4 regions of the Enterobacter sp. ECC-175 genome follow, and region 4 is predicted to be linked to each of the others. Evidence: predicted binding sites of a transcription regulator. Region 4 holds the regulator's gene; each other region holds the start of a gene.

Region 1 (2,201 bases), 1.8 Mb from region 4:
ATTTTATCCGCCTGCGCCTTCTGAACGGCGAGCCGATGTCGCTGGACTCCACCGTGATGCCGCTGAACCTGGTGCCGGGGCTGAACAAGAGCCACCTTGAAAGCTCGGTGTTCCAGTACGTGCAGGAGACGCTGGGGCTGAAAATAATGGGCTCGTATCGGGTGGTGCGGGCGCTAAAGCCCAACGAACTGGACATGCAGCATTTGGTCTGCGAGCAGACCGATCCGGTGCTGGAGGTGGAGCAGGTGATCTATCTTGAGGACGGTACGCCGCTGGAGTACGCGCACTGCCACTATCGTTACGACCACGGCGGGATTGTGATCGTCAATAACGGATAAAAAAAAGCGGGCACCGAGGCCCGCTTTTTTCATGTTTCTCTGTTAGTTCAAACGCACCGGCATACCGGAGCGGTTCTGAACGGCCTGGTCAACGATTGTCGTCTCGACGTCAGCCTGAGAGGTCACGGCCTGCACCGCGCTGTTCAGGGTGATTGGCACGATTTCGTTGTTGTTGATCTGGTCTTCGCTGGTGGACAGCGGGTTGTGCACTTCAATGTAGCGGCTACCGTCGGGTTCAGAGGTCGCTTTCACCGGTTCGTTGATGAACTGCACGCGCGTACCGACCGGCACGTTGTCGAACAGGAACTTGATGTCTTCGTTACGCAGACGCACGCAGCCGTGGCTGACGCGCAGGCCGATGCCGAAGTTGGCGTTGGTGCCGTGGATAGCGTACAGACGGCCAATATACAGCGCGTACAGGCCCATCGGGTTATCCGGGCCGGCAGGCACTACCGCTGGCAGCGGCTCGCCCGCAGCGATATATTCCGCGTGCATTTTGGCGGTTGGCGTCCAGGTTGGGCCCGCTTTCTTGCGCTCAACTTTGGTGGTCCAGTTCAGCGGGGTGTCTTTACCCAGCTGGCCAATACCGATTGGCAGCACGATCACGGTGTTGGTGCCTTTCGGGTAGTAGTACAGGCGCATTTCCGCGCTGTTGATCACGATACCTTCATGAACTGTATCCGGGAGGATCAGCTGCTGAGGGATATTCAGCACGGTCCCCGCTTTTGGCAGGTACGGGTCAACGCCCGGGTTTGCTTCCAGCATGTTGGACAGGCCGAGCTGATACTGCGCGGCAAAATACTCCAGCGGCTGGGTGTTGCCTTCCGGCACCGTCACCACCTGGTTTTCACCTACCAGACGGCTACCGTCTGTCGGCAGAGGATACGTTACCGCAGAAGCGGTTTTGCAAAAACCTACTACGGCTAACGCCGCCGCAAAAAGCGTTGTTAATTTCATGTTCATGTTATGCGAGGTATCTTTGCCACTCTGGCGGTTAGTTGAGAAGTCTGAATCTGTGATGGGAGCGCATTATATGTGCATTCCTGCCCACAGGGAATTCAGATGTGTACGAAATCACATTTTTTTCGAATTTGTTAAAGTTTAGTGGATGGCTGCAACACGGGATCTCATTTCGGAATTGTGGCATAATGCCGCGTTTATCACACTTTTCGCAGGAATCTCCCCGTGTTAGTTACCAGCAACGTCACTATGCAGTTTGGCAGTAAGCCGCTGTTCGAAAACATTTCCGTCAAATTTGGCGGCGGCAACCGTTACGGCCTGATTGGCGCCAACGGTAGCGGAAAATCCACCTTTATGAAAATCCTCGGCGGCGACCTGGAGCCGACGCTCGGCAACGTGTCGCTCGATCCTAACGAGCGCATCGGTAAGCTGCGTCAGGATCAGTTTGCCTTCGAAGAGTTCACCGTGCTCGACACCGTGATCATGGGGCACGCGGAGCTGTGGGAAGTGAAGCAGGAGCGCGATCGCATCTACGCCCTGGCCGAAATGAGCGAAGAGGACGGCTACAAGGTTGCCGACCTGGAAACGCAGTACGGCGAAATGGACGGTTACTCTGCGGAAGCGCGTGCGGGCGAGCTGCTGCTGGGCGTGGGCATTCCGGTTGAACAGCACTACGGGCCGATGAGCGAAGTGGCGCCGGGCTGGAAGCTGCGCGTCCTGCTGGCGCAGGCGCTGTTCTCGAACCCGGACATCCTGCTGCTCGATGAACCGACGAACAACCTGGACATCGACACCATCCGCTGGCTGGAGCAGACGCTGAACGATCGCGACAGCACCATGATCATCATCTCGCACGACCGTCACTTCCTGAACATGGTCTGTACGCACATGGCGGATCTGGAC
Region 2 (2,201 bases), 420 kb from region 4:
CGAGCGTTTCCGTCTCGGCGATAAGCGCAGGCAGGTCGGTCACGTTCTGCTCCTTCAGCACCCGCTGCAGCAGCCATAGCCCCATAATGTTTTTCAGCACCCGGTAGCGGCCTTCCGCGCCGCCCTCGTTGGTGATGTTTGCCGCCATCGCCGCGTCGCTGGTGTAGGGCGTTTTGCTCTCAAATCCCATCAGCGACCAGGTGCCGGAGGAGAGATAGGCCGCGTCCGCGTCGGCGAGCGGCGAGGCAATGACCGCGCTGGCGGTGTCGTGGCTCGCCACGGCCACTACCGGGATCTTATTGCCCTGCGGGCAAATCCACTGGCCGATCACGTTGCCGGGGTGGGTCGGCGTGCCGAACCACGAGGCCGGTGCGCCCGTCCAGTCGAGAAGGGTTTCATCCCAGGCATCGGAGTTAATGTTCACCAGCTGGGTGGTGGTGGCGTTGGTGTATTCCCAGTTGAGGTTGCCGGTCAGGCGATAGCTCAGGTAGTCCGGGATCAGCAGCGCGTGCGCCGCGCGATCCACCGCTTCCGGCTGCTGCTGTACCAGCGCGCGCAGCTGGTACAGCGTGTTGAACGGTAAAAACTGAATGCCGCTGCGCCCGTAGATCGCTTCTTTACCGAGCCGGGCAACGGCCTGTGCCATCACGCCGTCGGTGCGGCTGTCGCGATAGGACACCGGCAGCCCGACGCGTTCGCCGCGCTCGTCCAGCAGCACAAAGTCCACGCCCCAGGTATCAATGCCGATGCTGTCGATCGGAATCCCGGCGTCGCAGACCTTTTTCAGCCCGGTGCGGATTTCAGCTTCCAGGCCGTCAATATCCCAGGTCTCAAAACCGTCCTGCTTTTGCAGGCAGTTCGTAAAGCGGTGCATTTCACGCAGCGACAGCGCGCGCTGGCTACCGTCCCAGGTGGCCAGCATGACGCGCCCGCTGGATGCGCCTAAATCAACAGCCACACAATGGCGAAAAGTCATGTTCGGGTCCTTCTTTAGGTCATTAGCGATGAGTGTAAAAAGGGCCGATAAATGACGCCTTCTTGCCAGTGACAGCGAAAAACGGCGGCTGGCAAGAAAGCAAAGGTGAACGTGAGGCGGTTCACAGTTTCCTGTTATGGCGGGCTTTTCAGGCAGTGTGACGCTTCCCGCATTTCCCGATCTTTCCGCCGGTTTCTTGAAAAATCGGCGGGTTTTGCGCGCTTTGCTGCCGAAAATTCAAGGTGCGGGTGAAGGGGCTTAATTACTATTTTGAGAAGATTTCTCATTAGTGGTGGCCGATATGACCGTACTACACAGCGTGGATTTTTTTCCTTCGGAAGGTTCGCCCGTTGCGATTGAGCCGCGGCTTCCTCAGGCGGCATTTCCTGAACACCATCATGATTTTCATGAAATTGTGATTGTTGAGCATGGGACGGGCATTCATGTATTCAACGGGCAGCCGTACACCATCTGCGGGGGAACGGTCTGCTTCGTGCGCGATCACGACAGGCACCTGTATGAACATACCGACAATCTTTGTTTGACCAACGTGCTTTATCGATCCCCGGACGCGTTCCAGTTTCTTGCGGGGCTGAACCAGCTGCTGCCGCAGGAAAAGGACGGACATTACCCGTCGCACTGGCGGATCAACCAGGCCACGCTGTCGCAGGTGCGCCTGCTGGTGAGCCAGCTTGAGCAGAGCGAAGAGGGGCCGGAGACGCACGCCCTTGCCGCGCGCGAGCTGCTGTTTATGCAGCTGCTGGTGCTGCTGCGCCGGGGGAGCCTGGTGGAGGGAATGGGAAACAACGATGCGCGGCTGAATCAGCTGATGGCCTGGCTGGAGGAGCACTTTGCCGAGGACGTCTGCTGGGAGACGCTGGCGGATGATTTTTCGCTGTCGCTGCGCACCCTGCATCGCCAGCTTAAGCAGAACACCGGGCTTACGCCCCAGCGTTACCTCAACCGGCTGCGCTTAATCAAGGCGCGCCACCTGCTGCGCCACACGGATGAAAGCGTTACGGACATCGCCTATCGCTGCGGTTTTGGCGACAGTAACCACTTTTCGACGCTTTTTCGCCGCGAGTTCAGCTGGTCCCCGCGCGATATTCGCCAGGGCAAGGACGTGACGCTTCAGTAACGCGAGGATAATCACCGTATTCCCGGCGTAAAAACGCTAATAATGTCGGGTTATTCATCGTTGAGGTTAGGGTGTGGCCGCTCAGTT
Region 3 (2,201 bases), 950 kb from region 4:
ACGGTCGGTAACGATATTGAAACACGTAGCAATATACAGTGTGGTTCTGTACTTCTGCCCGAAATGAAAATTGCGGGTCAATAGCGATAGCGTTTTGTTAATAATAAAAAAGGAAGTGAGCAATGCGTAAACATCTGTTAGCGATCGTCGCAGCTTCAACGCTGGTTCTAGGCTCTACTGCGTTTGCCGCCGATCTTGAAGACAACATGGACATCCTCAGTCAAAACCTGAAGGTGGTGCAGAAAACGGACAATGCGGCGGAAATGAAAGACGCATTGACCAAAATGCGTGAAGCGGCGCTGGATGCGCAAAAAGCGACGCCGCCGAAGCTGGAAAGCAAAGCGCCGGACAGCCCTGAAATGAAGGACTTCCGCCACGGTTTTGACGTGCTGGTGGGCCAGATCGACGGCGCGCTGAAGCTGGCCAACGAAGGCAAAGTGAAAGAAGCCCAGGCGGCAGCCGACCAGTTTGTCGCCACGCGCAATACCTACCACAAAAAGTATCGTTAACAGATCGCGCATCTGATACACATCCAGCGGGAGCCAGCGGCTCCCGTTTTTTTTTGCCTGGTGATAAGTAAACCCTATCGCCATCACATTTTTGCATTATCACGCCCGAACGTTTTCATTCGCATTCTGCGCGTTTCACCGCGTGAATGCGTGATATTCATCACGCAAATACAGCGTTTTATCCACATTCAACGTTTTTATGTGGCACAGATCACTACCGCTGCTCGCCTTTCCACTTCGAAGTGGAAAACAACTCGCTACAAACAATGCGCGCCCAACGTTAGTTTTATTCCAGAGCCATTAACGGGGTAAGACCAGTGATTAACGGAGCGGTAATGAACGACGTTGGGGAACAGGCGGTGCAAACAGAACAGCTCGCGACCACCATGCTGCAGCAGGTCTATGCCCTGCTGGCCGGGCATAACATCATCCCCAATGCGGTACAGGAACAAATGCTCACCTCTCACGTTCGCGCAATGGCGCACCGGTCCGTGACCGGCGAGCCGCTGCCGGAGGTTGAAGCAGATCTGTTCGACGAAATTTCACCCGATTCAATGCAACTCGCCCGTGAAGTGGTGGCGCAGTTTGGCAACCTTCCTGATGAAGAAGCCTGGCTGCTCTCCGTTCACTTTGAAGTCGCGAAAGACAACCTTTAAGGAGCAACACATGGAACAAATTACAGTCGTGATTGGCGATCGCCTGGGTAAAGGTCAGAAAGTGGCTGCGGGTGTTGAAAAAGCAGGTGGACGCGCGGTTGTCGTGCCTGGCGTGGCCGCGGATATGAAGCTTGGCGACGTGATGAAAGCGGAAAACGCCACCTTCGGCATCTCCTTCTGCGGCAGCGGCGGCGCGGGCGCAATCACGGCGCAAACCAAGTATGGCTACAAGGCCAAATACGGCATGCGCTCCGTGGACGAGGGCGTCACCGCCATCAACGAAGGCTGCAACGTGCTGGGCTTCGGCTTTATGGATAAAGAAGAGCTGGGCGAGCGTCTGGTACAGGCGTGGCAGAAGAAGTACGGCGCGTGAGCATGAAAGAACAGTTCACTACCACGGTGAGAGTGAAGGGGAAGGGCGACGCCAAAGCGCGCGCCTTTGCCGACGCGCTCAACCACGTTCAGGCCGCGGTGATGAAAGCCTCACCGCATATCTTACTGCGTATTGAGCCACAGGATGTGCAGGTCGTTCAGGCGCAAGAAGCGGTGCGCAAAGAAGCCTTTCTGTTCTTCTTTTTGCGCCGGGAAAGACGCACCTACAGCGTGGAGCTGGATGTGACCGTCAACGTGACCGCCATCAATCTCGACCGGGTGGATTTCGTCACGCAACGCTGATTCTTACTACATAGGGCAGACTAATGTTCCTGATAATATTAATAAAATCGCTCATCATCGGCGGCCTGGTTGGCGTCGGCGTTGGGGCCGGGGCTGCACGCATGTTTCATGCGCCTACCACACAGGGTATGGGCGCGTTTCGTACGTTGGGGGAACTGAACTCCTGCGAAGGGGACCCGGCTTCTCACTTCTCCTTTGGGCTGGGCTTCTTCTTTAACGCCTGGGCGTCATCCGTGGCCGCGGGGGCGTTCACGCAGGACGTTGACCACCGCATTATCCCAAACTGGGGCGCCGCGGCGCTGATGATCAAGAACCGTAACGTCGGCGAAACGCTGCACGACCCGCGCAAAATGGCGATTGC
Region 4 (2,201 bases):
TTCCCGCCACAGCCAGAACCAAAACCAGTTGAATACGCCGTACCACAGCGTGCCGAGGGCGTAGATCAGCAGCGGCTCCCATACCGGCATATTGCCCGCGAGGCTTAGGGTGAAAATGGCGGCGATCAGCGAGGCGGGCAGCAGGCGGGCGTGCAGCGAACTGATTTCAGCGGTAACGCCGAGCGTCATCGCCAGTACGGTTAAAATCAGCGGCAGTGGAATATCGCGCGCCAGCAGCAGCTGAACGGCGAGGCTACAGCCGGCAAACAGGCTGCCGCCAACGATCAGGCGTTTGAAAAAGCGCTTGTGCGGCGTGTCCAGCCCGGCAATGTTGCAGCAGGCGGGCACCAGGGAAAACAGCAGCCCCTGCTGGAGATGTCCAAGAATGAGGCCAATGGCCACGGGCAGGCACAACACCAGCGTTTGTCGCAGTGCGTAGTTTACTTCCGGGTGATAGATCAGCCTGCGCCACATGGGGGATAGAGACAAAAACGGCGTGACACCCTGCGGTGGCACGCCGTTTGACCGGAATTAACGGGTTCCGTAAACCACGATGGTTTTACCGTGTGCAGAGATCAGGTTCTGATCTTCCAGCATTTTTAGAATACGACCCACCGTTTCACGGGAGCAACCGACGATCTGACCAATCTCCTGGCGGGTAATTTTAATTTGCATGCCGTCAGGGTGGGTCATGGCGTCTGGCTGTTTCGCCAAGTTCAGCAGGGTCTGTGCGATACGACCGGTGACGTCGAGGAAGGCGAGGTTGCCCACTTTTTCAGACGTAACCTGCAGGCGGCGCGCCATCTGCGAAGAAAGACGCATCAGGATGTCCGGGTTAACCTGGATCAGCTGACGGAACTTTTTGTAAGAAATTTCAGCCACTTCACATGCTGTCTTTGCACGAACCCAGGCGCTACGTTCCTGGCCTTCTTCAAACAGGCCCAGTTCACCGATGAAATCGCCCTGGTTCAGATAAGAAAGGATCATCTCTTTCCCTTCTTCATCTTTGATCAGCACTGCCACCGAGCCTTTAACGATGTAATACAACGTTTCCGCTTTTTCACCCTGGTGAATCAGCGTGCTCTTTGATGGGTACTTATGAATGTGGCAATGAGACAAGAACCATTCGAGAGTCGGGTCTGTTTGCGGTTTGCCAAGCACCATGCGCTGTTATCCTCTGTTATAAGCTGTCTCCAGAGCCATACGTTGCATCCTGACTCTGGGTTTGCAATCGAATTCTTACCCATACCTGGGAAGTCGGCCGTCTAATGTGTCGCAGCCAGTAAAGTTTGATGTCCTCTGCATACATGTGTAACGTCAATGTATTACTGTAGCATCCAGAGTGTTTTAGCATAGCTTTTGCCGCGTGTCTCCTGGTGTCTCGCTTCAGCATGATGCAGGTCGCCTTCCGTTGCGAGAAATGTAACGCGCGCGTAATCTGTCACCAAAAATGCAACGTTGGAGTTAATAAATATGCAAGCGCGTGTGAAATGGGTCGAAGGGCTAACCTTCCTGGGCGAGTCCGCTTCCGGCCACCAGATTTTGATGGACGGTAACTCCGGCGATAAAGCGCCAAGCCCGATGGAGATGGTGCTGATGGCGGCAGGCGGATGCAGCGCGATTGACGTGGTGTCTATCCTGCAGAAAGGCCGTCAGGAGGTGACCAATTGCGAAGTGAAGCTGACGTCGGAACGTCGCGAAGAGGCGCCGCGCCTGTTCACGCACATCAACCTGCACTTTATCGTCACGGGCAAAGAGCTGAAAGACGCGGCGGTGGCGCGCGCGGTTGACCTGTCCGCTGAGAAGTACTGCTCCGTGGCGCTCATGCTGGAGAAAGCGGTGAACATTACCCATTCATATGAGGTGATCGAAGCGTAATGTCGGGGCATCGCGCCTGTTGATGCCCACACTCTAGCCCTCTCCCACGGGGAGAGGGAATATGCTCACGCGATCTGCTTGCCTTCCATCAGCCGCTGCACCAGCGGCGTCATGATTAACTCCATCGCCAGCCCCATTTTCCCGCCCGGAACCACCAGTGTGTTCATATGAGAAATAAACGAACCCTGCAGCATCGCCAGCAGCCACGGGTAATCAATCCCTTCCAGATTGCGGAAATGGATCACCACGAAGCTTTCGTCCAGAGAAGGAATGCTTTTCGCCGCGAACGGGTTGGAGGTGTCTACCGTCGGCACGCGCTGGAA

What was found. Region 4 encodes CRP, which controls carbon source genes, mostly activating them, when cyclic AMP is high. Its sites were predicted from a motif close to ATGTGANNNNNNTCACAT; they were not measured.
Region 1: the regulator CRP is predicted to act here: its motif matches at 1,401-1,418, upstream of ldtB (L,D-transpeptidase).
Region 2: the regulator CRP is predicted to act here: its motif matches at 1,132-1,149, upstream of rhaS (HTH-type transcriptional activator RhaS).
Region 3: the regulator CRP is predicted to act here: its motif matches at 709-726, upstream of V1599_RS05385 (glycine dehydrogenase).

The regions. Positions count from the first base shown of each region.
Region 1 covers NZ_CP143776.1:2,022,645-2,024,845, forward strand. Annotated here, with positions in the region: gene V1599_RS09565 (GntR family transcriptional regulator) at 1-338, shown strand, start outside; gene ldtB (L,D-transpeptidase) at 381-1,301, opposite strand; gene V1599_RS09575 (ABC-F family ATPase) at 1,524-2,201, shown strand, end outside.
Region 2 covers NZ_CP143776.1:616,460-618,660, forward strand. Annotated here, with positions in the region: gene rhaB (rhamnulokinase) at 1-976, opposite strand, end outside; gene rhaS (HTH-type transcriptional activator RhaS) at 1,278-2,114, shown strand; gene rhaR (HTH-type transcriptional activator RhaR) at 2,188-2,201, shown strand, end outside.
Region 3 covers NZ_CP143776.1:1,144,060-1,146,260, forward strand. Annotated here, with positions in the region: gene pmbA (metalloprotease PmbA) at 1-84, shown strand, start outside; gene cybC (cytochrome b562) at 123-509, shown strand; gene V1599_RS05385 (glycine dehydrogenase) at 827-1,165, shown strand; gene V1599_RS05390 (SFCGS family glycine-rich protein) at 1,176-1,538, shown strand; gene V1599_RS05395 (DUF4312 family protein) at 1,541-1,840, shown strand; gene V1599_RS05400 (DUF4311 domain-containing protein) at 1,864-2,201, shown strand, end outside.
Region 4 covers NZ_CP143776.1:198,639-200,839, reverse strand. Annotated here, with positions in the region: gene V1599_RS01095 (YccS/YhfK family putative transporter) at 1-474, opposite strand, end outside; gene crp (cAMP-activated global transcriptional regulator CRP) at 532-1,164, opposite strand; gene V1599_RS01085 (OsmC family protein) at 1,474-1,878, shown strand; gene V1599_RS01080 (phosphoribulokinase) at 1,944-2,201, opposite strand, start outside.